Regions from separate parts of the Streptomyces sp. RPA4-2 genome, predicted to be linked through region 2. Evidence: riboswitches for the same ligand, from Rfam matches in the RefSeq annotation. Region 2 holds a riboswitch; each other region holds the start of a gene.
The links. Region 2 has a riboswitch for S-adenosylmethionine ahead of thrC (threonine synthase). Riboswitches for the same ligand answer to the same signal wherever they lie in the genome.

Region 1: linked by a shared signal. The riboswitch ahead of HEP85_RS11785 (aminotransferase class V-fold PLP-dependent enzyme) and the one ahead of thrC (threonine synthase) in region 2 are both predicted to bind S-adenosylmethionine.
Region 3: linked by a shared signal. The riboswitch ahead of HEP85_RS32330 (putative leader peptide) and the one ahead of thrC (threonine synthase) in region 2 are both predicted to bind S-adenosylmethionine.

What each region holds. Positions count from the first base shown of each region.
Region 1 is NZ_CP050975.2:2,742,383-2,748,318, reverse strand. It holds gene HEP85_RS11795 (cytochrome bc complex cytochrome b subunit) at 1-679, shown strand, start outside; gene trpD (anthranilate phosphoribosyltransferase) at 816-1,880, shown strand; SAM riboswitch class IV at 2,196-2,312, shown strand; gene HEP85_RS11785 (aminotransferase class V-fold PLP-dependent enzyme) at 2,498-3,859, shown strand; gene HEP85_RS11780 (Lrp/AsnC family transcriptional regulator) at 3,950-4,231, opposite strand; gene HEP85_RS11775 (rhomboid family intramembrane serine protease) at 4,228-4,959, opposite strand; gene HEP85_RS11770 (hypothetical protein) at 5,090-5,329, shown strand; gene HEP85_RS11765 (NYN domain-containing protein) at 5,364-5,936, shown strand, end outside.
Region 2 is NZ_CP050975.2:4,255,770-4,261,705, forward strand. It holds gene HEP85_RS18465 (cold-shock protein) at 51-257, opposite strand; gene HEP85_RS18470 (MoaD/ThiS family protein) at 712-987, opposite strand; gene thrC (threonine synthase) at 1,109-2,446, opposite strand; SAM riboswitch class I at 2,464-2,620, opposite strand; gene HEP85_RS18480 (glucosyl-3-phosphoglycerate synthase) at 2,787-3,731, shown strand; gene HEP85_RS18485 (trehalose-6-phosphate synthase) at 3,858-5,279, shown strand; partial or broken gene otsB (trehalose-phosphatase) at 5,313-5,936, opposite strand, start outside.
Region 3 is NZ_CP050975.2:7,402,020-7,407,955, forward strand. It holds gene HEP85_RS32310 (maleylpyruvate isomerase N-terminal domain-containing protein) at 1-756, shown strand, start outside; gene HEP85_RS32315 (MarR family winged helix-turn-helix transcriptional regulator) at 836-1,336, opposite strand; gene HEP85_RS32320 (YceI family protein) at 1,466-1,981, shown strand; gene HEP85_RS32325 (glutathione S-transferase C-terminal domain-containing protein) at 2,201-2,980, opposite strand; gene HEP85_RS32330 (putative leader peptide) at 3,071-3,145, opposite strand; SAM riboswitch class IV at 3,182-3,328, opposite strand; gene HEP85_RS32335 (amino acid ABC transporter permease) at 3,925-4,914, shown strand; gene HEP85_RS32340 (amino acid ABC transporter ATP-binding protein) at 4,911-5,705, shown strand; gene HEP85_RS32345 (ABC transporter substrate-binding protein) at 5,784-5,936, shown strand, end outside.

The sequences.
Region 1 (5,936 bases), 1.5 Mb from region 2:
CCGAGTCATGCCGGGCTGGGAGATCAACCTCTGGGGTCACACGCTCGTCCTGGGTGTGTTCATCCCGCTGGTGATCTTCCCGCTGGTCCTGGTCGCGATCGCGGTCTACCCGTTCATCGAGTCCTGGGTCACCGGCGACAAGCGCGAGCACCACATCCTGGACCGCCCGCGCAACGTCCCGACCCGTACCGCGTTCGGCGCGGCCTGGATCAGCTGGTACTTCGTCCTGCTGGTCGGTGGCGGCAACGACATCTGGGCCACGCACTTCCACCTGTCGATCAACTCGATCACCTGGTTCGTCCGGATCGCGTTCTTCGTCGTGCCGGTGCTCGTCTTCATCGCCACCAAGCGGATCTGCCTCGGCCTCCAGCGCCGGGACAAGGAGAAGGTGCTGCACGGCCGCGAGTCGGGCATCATCAAGCGCCTGCCGCACGGTGAGTTCATCGAGGTGCACGAGCCGCTCGGCCAGGAGGCCCTGCACACGCTCACCGCGCACGAGCAGTACCGGCCCGCCGAGATCGGCCCGGTGGTCGACGAGAACGGTGTCGAGCGCAAGGTCAACGGCGCGCAGCGGCTGCGTGCCAAGCTCAGCAAGGGCTTCTACGGGGAGAACAGCCAGATCCCCAAGCCCACGGTCGAGGAGTACGAGGAGATCACGAGCGGCCACGGCCACCACTGATCCCCCGGCCGGTCCTCACCGGTCCCACTGATCGCCACGGCAGGAGCCCCCGTCCCTTGGACGGGGGCTCTTCGCCGTGCCCGGGCTGGATAGGGTGGACCCTGCTTGTACCTGTCTACGAACCCAGGAGCGGCATATGAGTGCTGTGACCCCCGCTGGAGGCGACATCGCGGCGGGCCGTTCCTGGCCCGCCGTGCTGAACGGCCTGCTCGACGGCCGGGACCAGAGCGCGGACGACACGGCCTGGGCCATGGACCGGATCATGAGCGGCGAGGCGACGGACGCGCAGATCGCCGGCTTCGTGGTGGCGCTGCGGGCCAAGGGCGAGACGGTCGAGGAGATCACCGGTCTGGTCCGCACGATGTACGAGCACGCCAAGGTGATCGAGGTGCCGGGGGAGACCGTCGACATCGTCGGTACGGGCGGTGACGGCGCGAAGACGGTGAACATCTCCACGATGTCGTCGATCGTGGTGGCCGGGACCGGCACGAAGGTCGTCAAGCACGGCAACCGGGCCGCGTCGTCGGCGTCCGGTGCCTCGGACGTCCTGGGAAAGCTCGGCGTCAATCTGGAGCTGACCCCGAAGCGGGTGGCGGAGGTGGCCGAGGAGGCCGGGATCACCTTCTGCTTCGCGGTGAAGTTCCATCCGGCGCTGCGTCATGTAGCGGCGGCACGCGGGCAGTTGGGCATCCGGACGGTCTTCAACTTCCTCGGCCCGCTGACCAACCCGGCGCGGGTGAGGGCGCAGGCGGTCGGTGTCGCCGACGCCCGGATGGCGCCGATCATGGCCGGTGTCTTCGCCGAGCGCGGCAACTCCTCGCTGGTCTTCCGCGGTGACGACGGGCTGGACGAGCTGACCACCACGGCGCCGTCGAAGGTCTGGGTCGTGCGGGACGGCAAGGTGACCGAGGAGCGGTTCGACCCGCGGGACGTCGGCCTCGATCTCGTGCCCGTGGAGGCCCTGCGGGGTGCCGACGCCTCGTACAACGCGGAGGTCGCCCGTCGTGTCCTGGACGGCGAGAGGGGGCCCGTACGGGACGCCGTGGTCCTGAACGCGGCGGCGGCGCTGGTGGCGTTGTCCCCGACGGACGCGTCACTGGTGGACCAGCTCAGCGCCGCGATGGTGAAGACGGCTCGGGCCATCGACTCCGGCGCGGCGCGCGCCGCGCTGGACCGCTGGGTGACGGCCACCAACGCGTAGCCCACCGGTGGGCATACCCGTCCTCCCCTCCAGGCCTGGGGTCCCGCCCCCAGGCCCCCGTGTCGGCCTGAACGGCCTTGTCCTCAATCGCCGGACGGGCTGATGGTGCTAAGCCGGGGCATGTATGTCAGCCCGTCCGGCGTTTGAGGACGAGCCCTTCGGGCGATGCGGGGGTCCAGGGGCGCAGCGCCCCTGGTGGGGTCTGGGGGCGCAGCCCCCATGAACGGATGGGTCGGGTAGGGGCGGCGGGGGCGCGTACCGCTATGTGGACGCCGGGGTTGCGGCGGGAAGATCGTGTGGCAGGATGCGGTATCAGGTCATGAGCGACAGCCATCAGGCCCCGGCTTACTGTCCGGCAACCCTCCGTCCGTGGCGGGGTGCCCCGGGTGAAGACCAGGCCGTAGGCAGCGAGGTCTACGGCAAGCGCGGACCCCTCGAGAATCCCAGGGGTCCTGGTCGTTCGAGGGAGCCTTCTGTGAGCAAGCGAATGCGCTAGGGCGTAGAGCCCCGCCGCCGCACACCCCTTTTCACCCTCACCTGCGCCCGGCCGCGCGCGCGTACCTCCGTACGCCCCCGCCCCGCGCGGTGCTTCCGCCTGCCTCTCACAGGAGTGCGCCATGTCTGTCTCCACCGCTGCCGCCGACCAGTCCGTATGTGCCCCGCTGCCTGTTCTGGGCCGTGATGTGACCGTCCCGCTCGTCACCGGCGGCGAGGTCACCTACGCCGCCCTCGACTACGCCGCCAGCGCCCCGGCCCTCCAGCGCGTCTGGGACGACGTCGCCGCGTACGCCCCGTACTACGGCAGCGTGCACCGCGGAGCCGGCTACCTCTCCCAGCTGTCCACCGACCTCTTCGAGAACGCCCGCAGGACCGTCGCGGAGTTCCTGGACTGCCGCGAGGACGACCAGGTCGTCTTCACCCGGTCGACGACCGACTCGCTCAACCTGCTCGCCGCCGCCCTCCCGGCCGACTGCCAGGTCTTCGTGTTCGAGACCGAGCACCACGCCTCGCTGCTGCCCTGGCAGGACGCGCGCGTCACCTACCTCGACGCGCCCCGCACCCCGCGGGGGGCCGTCGCGACCCTGGAGCGCGCCCTCGCCGACCGCGACCCCCACGGACCGGCCCTCGTCTGCGTCACCGGCGCCTCCAACGTCACCGGCGAGCTGTGGCCGGTGCGCGAGCTCGCCGCCGCCGCGCACGCCCACGGCGCCCGGATCGTCCTGGACGCCGCCCAGCTCGCCCCGCACCACCCGGTGTCCGTCGGCGACCTCGGCGTCGACTGGGTCGCCTTCTCCGGGCACAAGCTGTACGCGCCCTTCGGCTCAGGTGTCCTCGCCGGCCGCTCCGACTGGCTGCGCGCGGCCGAGCCCTACCTCGCCGGCGGCGGTGCCAGCCGCAAGGTCGCCCGGCGCGCGGACGGCGGCGTCGACGTCGAGTGGCACGAGGGCGCGGCACGGCACGAGGCCGGCTCTCCCAACGTCATCGGCGCCTACTCCATCGCCTCCGCCTGCAAGGCGCTCACCGAGGAGGGCTTCGACCGGATCGTCGCCCGCGAGCGGCACCTGATCCGCACGGTCCGGGAAGGACTCGCCGAGGTGCCCGCCGTGCGCGTGCTCTCCCTGTTCGGCGACGACGCGCCCCGGGTCGGCGTCATCTCGTTCGTCGTCGAGGGCTGGAACAGCTCGCACTTCGCGGCGGCGCTCTCCGCCGAGTACGGCATCGGGGTGCGCGACGGCCTCTTCTGCGCGCACCCGCTGCTGCGCACGCTGCTCGGCAGCGACCCGCAGACCCAGGGCGAGTGCGGGGCCCCGGAGGCCGCGCCCGGCGAGACGTCCCTCAACGCGATCCGCGTCAGCTTCGGGGCGGGCACCCCGGACGAGCACGTGGAGCGCTTCGTGCGCGCCGTGAAGGAGCTCGTGCGGGACGGTGCGCAGTGGCGCTACCGGACCGAGGGCGGTCGCTGCGTGCCCGCGGTCTGACCCCGGCGGCCGCGGAGGACCCGCGGCGGTACGGAGCGGTGGGGAGCGGTGCGGGGCCAGGAGTCCAGGCCGGTCAGGAAACCAGGCCGGTCAGGAGTCCAGGCCGATCGCGAACGCCGCCTCCAGGTCGTGCTGCGAGTACGTACGGAACGCGACGTGCGTGTCGGTGCCCTCGACCCCCGGGATCTTGCTGATGCTGCCGGGGATGACGTCCGCCAGATCGTCGTGGGCCTTGACCCGGACCATGGCGATCAGGTCGTACGTACCGGTGACGGAGAAGACCTCGCTGACACTGTCCAGTGCGGCGATCGACTCGGCGATCTCGGGGATCCGGTCCACGCTGGTCTTGATGAGCACGATCGCGGTGATCACGGCTGGTTTTCTCCCTCGGGGGCCGCTGCTGGGACTTTCACTCTAGTCGGCTGCCGGAAGCGCACCCACGCGTAGAGGAAGCCCACCGAGAAGCCCACCAGGTGCGCCAGATAGGCGACCCCGGGCCCCGAGGGGCTGCGGCCCGCCGCCAGCCACTGCAGCGCCGCCCAGAACGGCAGCACGATCCAGGCGGGGAAGCGCAGTGGCAGGAAGAAGAGGAACGGGAAGAGACTGGTCACCCGGGCCTTGGGGAACAGGTACAAGAACGCTCCGAGGACCGCGGAGATCGCTCCCGAGGCACCGACCAGGGTCTGTTCGGAGGTGGAGTTGGCGATCGCGTAGCCGACCAGCGCGAGATAACCGCAGCCGACGTAGAAGAGGGCGAACTCGAAGTGGCCCATGCGTTCCTCGGCCATGGCCCCGAAGACATAGAAGAAGAGCATGTTGCCCAGGAGGTGGAGCCAGCTGCCATGGATGAACAGGGCCGTGGCGGGGGTCAGCAGGGCGCCCGGAGTGCCGCTGAGCAGGTCGGCGGGCACCACACCCCAGCGCCGGAAGTAGGCGCGCTGCGCGACGAGCAGTTCGTCCCCGGTGCCGTACGTCGGATTGAACCCCGACGCCGGACCGATCACGAAGATCACACAGCACAGGACGATCAGCCCGTACGTCACGGGCGCGGACTGGGCCCGCACCGTCCTGCCGACCGTCGTACTCCAGTTGCCGATCATGTTGCAGAGCATGACGTAACCGGACCGATGCACACAGAGTGCCTCGCCGCTGTGGACGGCCGAGCGTCGAGTACCCGCCAGGCCGTAGGGTTACGAGCCACACGGACACCAGAAGGAAAGCGACTGCCACATGACGGTTCCCCTTCCGACCGCCGACACCCGCTGGCGCTGCACGCTGTGCGGCAATCTGACGCGCTTCGACGTGACCCGCTCGTCCAAGGTCGTCGAGTACGTGCACCTCGACCTCGCCGGTGAGCCGAGCGTGGAGGAGCGCGAGGTGGTCAGTGAGACCATCGAGTCGGTGCGTTGCCGCTGGTGCAACGCGGTGGATCAGGTGGAACTGGTGGACAGGCCGGGCGTCGGCTCCTGAGGGAGCGGGCCCCGCACGGACGATGGAGTGACGGATGGCGGAGACCACAGGCGGGGAGCCGGACGACGGCGCCGCCGAGGTGCTCGACCGTCCGCTGCCCGACGGCGTGCGCCGCCGTGTCGTGCAGATCGTCTCCGACGGGTTCGGCGGTCTGACCGTCGCCGAACTGCCGGTTCAGCTGCGGCAGTACGCGCGGTTCGCCCCGAACCGGCGCGCGAAGTTCGCCGGCAACGCGATGGCCGCCGCGCTGGAGACCGACCCGCTCTTCAGGCAGCGTATCGCCGAAAAGCTCAGAGAGGCGCAGCCGGAGCTCGTCGGCGCCCTCGACTCCGGCGCGCCGCCCCCGGCCGCGGACCCACTGGACGTGGCCGCCGCGGCCTATGTGCTGCGCCCCACGGGCTGGGTGAAGCTGGTGACCGCCGCGGGCGAGGAGGCCCTGCGGGCGGACGCCGAGCGGGCCGACGAGGAGAGCCGCGCGGAGCTGGAGCGACTGCGCGAGGAGCTCGCCGAGGCGCGGACGCACACCCGGACCGAGACCGAACGGCTGCGCACCGAGCTGGAGTCCGCGAAGAAGGAGTCGGAATCGCTGCACCGCAAGCTGCGCGGT
Region 2 (5,936 bases):
CAGCGGGATACGAGCCCTTCGTCACGTCGAACAGTCAGTCGGCGCGTGCTTCAGCCGGTCGCGAGCCGGACCATGTCCGCCTGCGGCCCCTTCTGGCCCTGCGAGATCTCGAAATCGACCCGCTGACCCTCTTCCAGGGTGCGGTAGCCGTCCATCTGAATCGCGCTGTAGTGGACGAAAACATCCGCACCACCGTCGACCGCGATGAAGCCGTACCCCTTCTCCGCGTTGAACCACTTGACGGTGCCCTGAGCCATGCCTAACTCCCCTATTACTGGCCCTTGCACAGGACCGCACTTCGCGGACCCGGGTCAGACCTCCACCCCCCAACGGATTGGGGGTGTGCGCCGGAACGCGTCGACCGCGGCTGAATGTATCTGCCCAACTGCCGTCTGCAACAGGTCAATCGGACGAGAATTCTGGGCAGGCCCGATCGGGAATATAGGGAGAATTCGCGAAGATTCAGGGCAACTCGGGCCCCATAAAGGCCACATAAGACTCAAAAGCGCCGGGCACTTTGGCCACTTCTTATCGCAGGCGGTACGTGCACTCATATGCACCCGGCATGGATAACGCGGCGGGTTCCCCAACTGTACCCCGCTCAACCATACAGAATTGCCCCCTCCGCTTCTCTCACGGAGGGGGCAATTCGGTGAACTCTCGGTGATTGGCATTACCCACGGTAATGATCTCACCGTGGGTAATCGCCCGTCAGCCTCCGGCGACGGCGGGGATGATCGACACGCCCGCGCCGTCCGGCGTCGCCGTCTCCAGGCCCTGCTCGAAGCGGACGTCGTCGTCGTTGACGTACACGTTGACGAACCGGCGCAGCTTGCCCTCGTCGTCCAGCACGCGCGCGGCGATGCCCGTGTGGTTCTTCTCCAGGTCGGAGATCACCTCGCCGAGGGTTCCTCCCTCGGCGGTCACCTCGGACCGGCCACCGGTGTAGGTGCGCAGGATGGTGGGGATGCGGACGTTGACGCTCATGCGGTGACCTCCCGGTCGGATGGTGGCGTACGGCTGGAAGCGCCCCGGCGGGGGCGCGCGGAACTGCGCGGCCGGCCCTCACGGGCCCGCGGCCGGGGAACGGCCTCCCCCGGCCGGGCGGCTACGCGAGGCCGGCCTCACGGAAGGAGTCCAGGCTGGGACGGATGGTCGCGGTCAGCCCCGTGCCGGCCACCGCGTCCAGCGTCTTGAGGCCGTCACCGGTGTTCAGCACGACCGTGGTGAGCGTCGGGTCGAGCAGCCCGTTCTCGATCAGCTTCTTGGCCACACCCACCGTCACACCGCCGGCCGTCTCGGCGAAGATGCCCTCGGTACGCGCCAGCAGCTTGATCGCGTCGACCACCTGCTCGTCGTTCACGTCCTCCACCGCCCCGCCCGTCCGCCGCGCGATGTCCAGCACGTACGGGCCGTCGGCGGGGTTGCCGATGGCCAGCGACTTGGCGATGGTGTTCGGCTTCTGGGGCCGGACGACGTCGTGGCCGGCCTTGTAGGCGACGGACACCGGTGAACAGCCCTCGGCCTGCGCGCCGAAGATCTTGTAGGGCTTGTCCTCGACGAGGCCGAGCTCGATCAGCTCCCGCAGCCCCTTGTCGACCTTGGTCAGCTGGGAACCGGAGGCGATCGGCACGACGAGCTGGTCGGGCAGCTGCCAGCCGAGCTGCTCACAGATCTCGTACGCGAGGGTCTTGGACCCCTCCGCGTAGTACGGCCGCAGGTTGACGTTGACGAAGCCCCAGCCCTCACCGGCCGGGTCGCCGATCAGCTCGGAGCAGAAGCGGTTCACGTCGTCGTAGTTGCCCTCGATGCCGACGAGCTCGCCGCCGTAGACCGCGGCCATGACGATCTTGCCTTGCTCCAGGTCGTGCGGGATGAACACGCAGGAGCGGAAGCCGGCGCGGGCGGCGGCGGCACCCACCGCGCCGGCGAGGTTGCCGGTCGAGGAGCAGGAGAGGGTGGTGAAGCCGAAGGCGCGGGCGGCCTCGATGGCCTGGGCGACGACGCGGTCCTTGAAGGAGTGCGTCGGGTTGCCGGAGTCGTCCTTGACGAAGAGCCTGCCGGGGTCGACGCCCAGCTCGCGGGCGAGGTTGTCGGCCTTGACGAGCCTGGTCCAGCCCGGGTTGATGTTCGGCTTGTCGGCGACGTCGGCCGGGACCGGGAGCAGCGGCGCGTAACGCCAGATGTTCGCGGGGCCCGCCTCGATGCGCGCCCGGAGCTCCTCGGTGTCGTAGGCCGAGAAGTCGTAGGCGATCTCGAGCGGTCCGAAACACTCCTCGCAGGCGAAGACCGGGCCGAGCGGCACGCGGTGGCCGCACTCGCGGCAGGAGAGCGCCGCGGCGGGACCCAGATCGACGGAGCCGGTGGAAGCGGCGGAAAGGGTGGAAGCGGACGGGTTCGCTGAGGTCGCGGCGTCCGGAGTGCTTGCAACAGTCTGCGCAGCCATGGAGGCGAGGCCCTTTCTCCTCATCTTCCTCACGACGCACTTCGCCGTGAGACGGATTTGGCACCTTCCCGAGCCGGGAGCCCCGCGACACGATCGACAATGATCGGTACGAGACCGGCTGGAGGGTTGCCGGGGCTTCATCGGGCCGTATCCCTCTGCCCCTCTGGATGAGCGGTATTCGGTTGTTGGTCTGCTGTCCGGGATGATCTACGACATGCGATGGTCATCCGCGTTGTTCAAGACTGTAACCGAAGGCCAGGACAGTTGAGATAGTCGTCCGAACCGCGAGATGGATCACACCGTGAGACATCGGGTGATCAGACAGTGAGGAGCCGCGACTGTGCTGAAGGAAGTCGAGCGCTGGCTGAGCACACGCTCCTGGTCCGTGACCGATCGCCCGCTCCACAGAATCATGTCCGCCAAGCGCGCGTCGGGCTCCACGGTGAGCGTCGTGCTGCCCGCGCTGAACGAGGAGGAGACGGTCGGCGAGATCGTCGCCGTCATCCGTGAGGACCTGATGCGCCAGGTGCCCCTCGTCGACGAGATCGTCGTCGTCGACTCGGGCTCGACCGACCGCACCTCGCAGGTGGCGGCCGCGGCGGGCGCGCGGGTCGTGCACCGGGACGAGATCCTGCCCCGTATCCCGGCCGTGCCCGGCAAGGGCGAGGTCCTGTGGCGGTCGCTGCTCGTGACGAGCGGGGACATCGTCTGTTTCATCGACGCGGACCTGAGGGAGTTCTCGTCGGACTTCGTCTCCGGGATCGTGGGCCCGCTGCTCACCGAGCCGGGCGTGGACCTCGTCAAGGGGATGTACGACCGTCCGCTGGCCGGCGCCGCGGGGCAGGGCGGTCGCGTCACGGAACTCATGGCCCGCCCGCTGCTGAACATGCACTGGCCGCAGCTGGCCGGGTTCGTCCAGCCGCTCGGCGGTGAGTACGCGGCCCGCCGCTCGCTGCTCGAACAGCTCCCCTTCCCCGTCGGATACGGCGTCGAACTGGGCATGCTCGTCGACGCCCTGCACCTGGTGGGCCTCGACGCGCTCGCCCAGGTCGACGTGGGCGAGCGAAAGCACCGCCACCAGGACGGGCAGGCGCTGGGCCGGATGTCCGCCGCGATCTACCGCACGGCGCAGCTCCGGCTGGCCCGCGGTCACCTCATCCGGCCGTCCCTCACCCAGTTCGAGCGGGGCGAGGACGGATTCGAGCCGCGCACGTACTCGGTGGACACGGAGGAACGCCCCCCGATGGCCGAAATCTCCGAGTACGTCAAACGCAGGGCCGCGTGAACCGCGTCCCTGGTGAGGGGTTGGTGGACGGCGCCACCGGCCCCACCGCCCCGCGGTCCGTGTCCTTCGTCGCATCCGGCCGACGGGAACGTTTGAGCGTTTCGGTGCCGGGCTAGGTTTCGAGGCATGGCTTCAACGGCTTCATCGGCTTCACCGCACGGCGCCCACCGGATCCTCGTCGCGTCCAACCGCGGCCCGGTCTCCTACGAGGTGCGCGAGGACGGCTCCCTCCAGGCCCGGCGCGGCGGGGGCGGGCTGGTCTCGGGCCTCTCCGCGATCGGTCCGGACGCGGGAGCCCTGTGGGTGTGCTCGGCGCTCGGCGAGGGCGACCGCGAGGCGGTCCGGCGCGGGGTCGGCGAGGACGGCGTGCGGATGCTGGACATCGACGCCGCGGTGCACGCGGACGCGTACAACGGGATCGCGAACTCGGTGCTGTGGTTCGTCCACCACATGCTGTACCAGACGCCGCTGGAGCCGGTCTTCGACCAGGAGTTCCGGCGCCAGTGGTCGTCGTACGAGGACTACAACCGCGCGTTCGCGCGAGCCCTGGCGGACGAGGCGGCCGAGGGCGCCGTGGTGATCGTGCAGGACTACCACCTGACCCTGGTCCCGGGCATGCTCCGCGAACTCCGCCCCGACCTGCGCATCGGCCACTTCTCCCACACCCCGTGGGCGCCCGTCGACTACTTCCGCATGCTGCCCGACGACATCGCCGGGCAGGTGCTGCGCGGCATGCTCGGCGCGGACCGGCTGGGCTTCCTGACGCACCGCTGGGCGAACGCGTTCACCGCCTGCTGCGAGGCGCTCGTCGGCGGGCTCGGCGACACCCGGGTCGGCGTGCACGGGCTCGGCGCGGACGCGGACTTCCTGCGCGGGCGCTCCCACGAGGCGGACGTCGCCGAGCGGATGGACGCGCTGCGCGAGCAGATCGGCGAGGGACCCGACGGCCGCGCCCGCAGGGCGATCGTGCGGGTCGACCGCACCGAGCTGTCGAAGAACATCGTGCGGGGCCTGCTGGCGTACCGGCAGCTCCTGGAGGACCGGCCGGAGTGGCGCGAGCGGGTGGTCCACGTGGCCTTCGCCTACCCCTCCCGTCAGGACCTGGCGGTCTACCGGGACTACACGGCCGCCGTGCAGACCCTGGCGGACGAGATCAACTCCCAGTACGCGACACCGGGTTGGACCCCGGTCGTGCTCCACGTCAAGGACGACTTCGCCCGCTCGCTGGCCGCCTACCGGCTCGCCGACGTCGCCCTCGTCAACCCCATCCGGGACGGCATGAACCTCGTCGCCAAGGAGGTGCCCGTCGTCTCCGACGAGGGGTGCGTGCTGGTGCTGTCACGGGAGGCCGGGGCGTACGAGGAGCTGGGCGAGGACGCGGTCACGGTGAACCCGTACGACGTGGTCGGCACCGCGCAGGCGCTGCACGAGGCCCTGTCGCTGTCGGCCGGTGAGCGGGCCGAGCGCACGAAACGGCTCGCCGCGGCGGCGACGGCCCTGCCTCCGGCGCAGTGGTTCCTGGAGCAGTTGCGCGCGCTGGAGGAGTGAGGCCGCCGTCCGCCGGGGATCACCGGACAGCCCTCAGCGGTCCAGCCGGCCGGCCAGTGCCCTCAGCAGGCCGACGACCCCGGCGGGGCCGTCCACCACCAGATCGGCGCGTTCGGCGAGTTCCGCGACCTCCGAGCTGCCGCTGCACACCAGCAGGCCCGGGACGCCGTCCGAGCGGAGTTTGTCGACGGCGGCGAAGGCGGGGAGGTCGCCGAGGTCGTCGCCCGCGTAGAGGACGGCTTCGGCGCCGACCTCGCGGACGTACTCCAGGAGGGCGACGCCCTTGTCCATGCCCGGCGGGCGCAGTTCCAGGACCATGCGGCCCGGTTCGACGATCAGGCCGTGCCGGGTGGCGAGGTCGGCGAGGGGTTCGCGCAGGGACTCGAAGGCGGCCTGCGGGTCCGTGGCGCGGCGGGTGTGGACGGCGACCGCGCGGCCCTTCTCCTCGATCCACGTGCCCTGCCAGGCGCCGATCCGGTCGAGGACTCCCGGCAGCTCGGCGCGGACCGCCGCCACGCCGGGGTGGGGGGCGGGGGCGCTGACGGTGCCCGTGCGGGCGTCCCAGCGTTCGGCGCCGTAGTGGCCGAGGACGACGAGGTGGTCGAGGCCGGGGACACCCGCGAACCCGCCGTGGCGCACCGCGACAGCCGGCGGGGC
Region 3 (5,936 bases), 3.1 Mb from region 2:
GGCGGACACGACTACCTGACCTCCGTGGTGCACGGGCTCGCCACCGCCGACCTCACCCGGCGCTCGGGCGCGTCGGAGTGGGACGTCTCCCAGGTCCTCAGCCACCTGGGCAGCGGCGCGGAGATCGGCCGCGCCTCGCTGGAGGGCGCGCTGAACGGCACCGGACCGCGCGACGGCGACTTCAACAAGTCGGTGTGGGCCCGCTGGGACGCGATGTCCCCGGCCGAGCGCGCCGAGGGCTTCGTGGACGCCAACGAGCGACTCGTGCGCGGTTACGAGGCGCTGGACACCCGGGTCCGGGAGGAACTCCGCGTGGAGCTCGGCTTCCTGCCGGCACCCGTGGACGTCGCGACGCTGGCGGGCCTTCGGCTCAGCGAGTTCGCCCACCACACCTGGGACGTCGAGGTGGCCTTCGACCCGACGGCGGCGTTGCTGCCGGTGGCGACCGAGCCGCTCCTGGCCCAGGCCGGTCTGCTCATAGGGTTCCTCGGCAAGGCCGACGCCCTGGGCGGTCGCCACGCCCGTATCGCGGTACGGACGGTGTCTCCGGTGCGTGCGTTCGGGCTCGACCTGGGTGACTCGGTCGCGCTCGTCGACGAGCCCGCCGAGCCCGACGCCGTGCTGAGCGCCCCGGCCGAGTGGTGGCTGCGGCTCGTCACCGGCCGCCACGCCCCCGCCCACACCCCGGCCGGGGTGAACCTGAAGGGAGACGCCCTCACACTGGACGATCTGCGACGCGTCTTCCCCGGCTTCTGACCCGCGAGGTCGTCGCGGGGCGGTTCCTCAGCCGGCCTTCGGGGCCGTCCCGCTCACGGTCTTCCCCGGCCGCCCCGCCTCACGACCCGTGGCCGGGGGCCTCGGCGGGCGGCAACAAGTCGTGCAGCTGCTCGTACCGCTGCGCGCAGGCCGTTCGGGCGATGGCCTGTGAGACGGCGTCGGCCAGCGGGCGCGAGGACTCGCGCAGCAGTGTGCGCGCCTTCTCCGTGAGCGCCACCTCGATACCCCTCTTGTCCCCGCACGCCGAGCGCCGCGTGATCAGTCCCGCGTGCTGCAGACAGGCCACCTGATAGGTCAGCCGTGTCTTGGGGCGGCCCAGCAGCTCGGCGATCTGTGTCATGCGGAGGCTGGATCCGGGCTGGTCGGCCAGCAGGCACAGCACCAGGAACTCGTCGTGCGAGACACCGAGGGCGTCCTTGACGCGAGCGCGCAACTGCTGCTCGATCGCCCCGGCCGCCGCCAGCAGCCGCATCCAGGACCGCAGCTCGGTCGGCAGCAGGCCGTCTTCGCTGCCCGACTCGTGTTCGGGCAGGTCAGCGGGGGCGAGAAAGTCGGCCATGGTGTCACAGTCTACCGGTTGTCCAAATTTGAAGAACGGGCTAGCCTGTGATCGTCCAAATTTGGATGACTGCTGGTTGTCCCACGGCCCGTGCCTCACCTGTAACCGTTAAGCGTCTGGAGAACTCTCATGACCGTCGCCGTCGAAACCGGCCTGTGGCAGCTCGACCCCGCCCGCACCAGCGTCGTCATCCGGCACAAGACGATGTGGGGTCTGGTCACGGTGAAGGGCGACTTCGCCGCTGTCACCGGGGAGGGCGAGGTGCAGGCCGACGGGACCGCCCGCGGCACCGTCACCCTGGACGTGGCGTCTCTCGACACCAAGAACGGCAAGCGTGACAAGCACCTCCGCTCGGCCGACCTCTTCGACGTGGAGCGGCACCCCACGATCACCTTCGCGGTGGACAACGCGGTCGTCGCCCAGAACGACACCGTCGAGGTCACCGGGCAGCTGACCGTGCGCGGCATCACCCGGCCGCAGCCCCTCGTCGCCCGGGTCACCGCGGCGAGCGCCGAAGACGTCACCCTCGCCGCGGAGTTCACCGTGGACCGCGACCAGTTCGACATGGGCTGGAACCAGCTGGGCATGCTCCGCGGCCTGACCACCGTCGTCGGCACACTCGTCTTCACCCGCGTCAAGGGCTGAGCCGACGGATCACCGCCCGCCGTCGGCGCGGCGGCAGGTGGTGACCCTGCTCCATGGTCCGTCGGACACGGCGGCCGATGTCACACGGTTCCCGCGGCCGCGTCCTGGCCGGCGGGCCGAGGACGAAACGGCGGACAACCCCCGAGTGGCCGGGGGCTGTCCGCCGCGGCCTTGCCGTGGGCGCGGCCCGGTCGTCCGGGGAGACGTCCCGACGGCCCGTCAGACCCGGCGCACGGCTTCGTGGAAGGCCGGACGGGCGCCTAGCCGGCGGACGTAGTCCCGCAGACGGCCGTACGGGGAGAGGACGTCCTCCGTGCCGAGGCTGGTGAGGGCCACCCACAGGTCGACGTCGGCGGCCGTCAACTCGTCGCCCAACGCATGCTGGTTCGACGCGAGTTGGCGATCGAGCGAGTCGAGCGCGGCGGACCGCGCCGTCGACCCGGCGGCCGGAGTGAGGTTCCGGTCCAGGAAGACGCGGAAGGTGTCGATGTCCGCGGCGAGGAACGGCGGGTGCAGCCGCGGGAGTCCGTTGCCGTCGCGGCAGCCTGGGAGTTCGCCGAGGTCGCGCAGGATGTCGGGGGTGTGATTGCTGACGACGCGTCCGCTCCAGCGGTCGCACAGCGCCGGCGCGGTGAGCGGACCGTCGTAGTGGTGCCAGGTGGCCTCGTACGCGGCCCGCAGCGCGGCGCAGGCGTCCGGCGTCCCGGAGGGCCCCGTCAGGAGCGTGCTGGTGACCGAGTCGCGCAGCCCCAGCAGGCCGAGGGTGATCGAGATGCGCAGCGAGCGCGGACAGCCCTCGGAGAGGTACAGCTGATACCGGTGCGGCGCGGGATAGAAGCCGCCTGCCGGACCGACACCGATGCGACTGCGGATGCGGTGTCCACGCGAGGGGGCCGCACCCCGAGGGGCCGCGGCGACAAGCGCTCCCGCGGCAGGCGAGGCCGAGGCGCAGTGGTGGGAGGTGGCGGCGGTCGGACTGAGCGAGACTGTCTCGGGCATGACTCTCCAGGGGACGGCGAAGCCCCGCCACCCGGAGGGCGGCAGCGGCGGAACGGAGTGACTGCGCTGACGTACCGTCCGGACCGTGGACTAGTAGGCGCTGGAGACCCGCAGCAGATCGATGTGCAGGCGCCTGGTCAGACCGTTCGTGCCCTTTCCGGTCATTCCCGTCGCTCCCGTGTCCGGGGCTCGCGAGAGGCGAGACCACGCTTGCCCCGCCGCTCCGGCGGGACCCGGTCGTCACCCGGGGCACCCCGTCGCGGTGGAAGGGTTGCCTGTCAGCGGGCCGGGGCCGATCAACCGCTCCGCACGGAAGGAACCGTGCGAAGGGCGCTGACAATCGTGACCGTCCCCGTCAGTCTCGGTCCGCTCCGTGGGCTCGTCAAGAAGGCGCCCGCGCGGTCTCACCACGTGGTCATCCGGGCTGCCGAGCGTTGACATCCGTTCGGGGCCGTGCCTAACTTACGCCGCATCGGACCGGAACAACTCCGGTCGGCACGAGGGCCCACGGGCCGGAACGGTGACGGTGACCGCGATGTACGCAGCCCAGGGGAAGACCGCCTCGCGGTCCCACGGCCGCGACCGCGTGCTCATGAACCGTCGCCCCGCGCGGCACCTCGCCGACGGCGGCAGCGCCCGTACGGCACGGTGTTGTCCCTCTCCCGGCGCCCGCTGTCTCTGTCAGGGCTGACGTACCCCCCTCGCTGACCGCCGGTTGCTGAACCCCGGTCGCCGAATTCCCGGTCCCTGTACCCCCGGTCCTTGATCCTCGGTGTCCGATCTCGGGGTCGGTGATCTCCGAACCACCGTGTGCCGCCGCCGAACCGGCGGGCTTCCGGTGGCCCCCCTTCTCGTCCCCGCATCGGGTTCGTTCCCCCCTGCGCGTGCCCGTCGTCTCGTCGTACGGGCCGTGCCGGGGGAGTCCGAGCCGCCTGGAGCCCTCCATGAGTGAATCCCTCGGCTCCGCCGTGCCGTTGGGCACGGCGGAACCACCTCCCGCTCCCGTGGCCGAACCGAGGCCGTACGCCGCGCAGCGGGTGCTGCCGCTGCGCCGGCCGGGCCGCTGGATCGTCTCGGCGGTCGTGCTGGTCCTGGTCGCCCAGGTCGTCCACGGCCTGGCCACCAACCCGTTCTTCCAGTGGGACAGGTTCCAGTACTGGTTCCTGCGTCCCACGATCCTCGACGGCCTGCTCATCACCCTCGAAGTGACCCTCTACAGCGCCGTGTCGGGACTGCTGGGCGGCATCCTGCTCGCGCTCGCACGGCTCTCCCGGAGTCCGGTGCTGCGTGCCGTGAGCTGGGTCTACATCTGGTTGTTCCGGTCGGTGCCGCTGATCGTCGTCCTGCTCTTCCTCTACAACTTCTCCGCGCTCTACCGGACGCTGAGCCTCGGCGTGCCGTTCGGCCCCGCCTTCCTCACGTTCGACGAGTCCCGGCTCGCCACGGACATGGTCGTCGCGGTCGTCGGACTGAGCCTCAACGAAGCGGCGTACGCGGCCGAAGTGGTACGCGGCGGCATCCTCTCCGTCGACCAGGGCCAGCACGAGGCGGCCTCCGCGCTGGGTCTGCCGAAGGGCTACCAGTTCACGAGGATCGTGTTCCCGCAGGCCCTGCGCTCCATCACCCCCAACTACGTCAACCAGTTGATCGGCCTGATCAAGGGCACCTCGCTGGTCTTCTACGTCTCCCTGCTCGACCTGTTCGGCTCGGTGCAGAGCATGGGCAGCACCTACCCCGGCGACATCGTGCCGCTGCTGCTGGTCGCCACCGTCTGGTACCTGATCCTCACGAGCGTCGTGTCGGTCGTCCAGTTCTACGTCGAGCGGTACTACTCGCGGGGCGCGCTGCGCACCCTGCCGCCCACCCCGCTGCAGAGACTCCGCACCGGTCTGCGCGACCTGCGGGACCGTGCCCGGAAGGAGGCGGCCCTGTGACCGCCGAGGTGACGGAGCAGCCCGACGTCCGGCCCGCGGCGGTCGAGGTCCATGACGTGCACAAGTGGTACGGGACTCAACGTGTCCTGGACGGCGTGGAGTTGACCGTCCGGCCCGGTGAGGTCACCGTCGTCCTCGGACCGTCCGGCTCCGGCAAGTCCACGCTCCTCAGGGTGATCAACCACCTGGAGAAGCCCGAGATCGGCCATGTCAGCCTGAACGGCGAGCCGATCGGCGTACGACGGCACGGCGGGCGGCTCAAGGAACTGAGCGAGCGGGCCATCCTCGCCCAGCGCAGCCGGATCGGCTTCGTCTTCCAGAACTTCAACCTGTTCCCGCACCTGACGGTGCTCGACAACGTGGCGGCCGCGCCCGTCGCCACCGGGCGGCTGAGCAAGCCCGAAGCGCGGGAACTGGCGCGCACCCTGCTGGGCCGGGTCGGGCTCGCCGACAGAACCGCCGCCTTTCCCCGGCAGCTGTCGGGCGGCCAGCAGCAGAGAGTGGCCATCGCCCGCGCTCTCGCGCTGCGGCCCGGAGTCATCCTCTTCGACGAACCCACCTCCGCCCTCGACCCCGAACTGGTCGGTGAGGTCCTCGCCGTCATCAAGGACCTGGCCACCAGCGGCACCACCCTCCTCATCGTCACCCACGAGATCGGCTTCGCCCGCGAGGTCGCCGACCGGGTGGTCTTCATGGACGCCGGCCGGATCGTCGAACAGGGGCCGCCCGCCCAGGTGCTGGACCACCCGGCACACGAGCGGACCAGGGACTTCCTGAGCAAGGTGCTCTGATCCCGCCCCCGGACACCGCTCACCCGCTCACCCGCCCATCCGCACGACGCCCTCACCGCACACCTGACAAGGACGACCATGCGCACCCGTACCGATGCCCGTACCACTCCCCGTAGTCGCACCCTCCGCACCGGACTCCTCCGTGGCCTGGCCGTGTCCACCGCGGTCGCCACCCTCGCCACCGGGCTCGCCGCGTGCGGGGGCGAGAGCGACGCCGCCACCACGACCGGC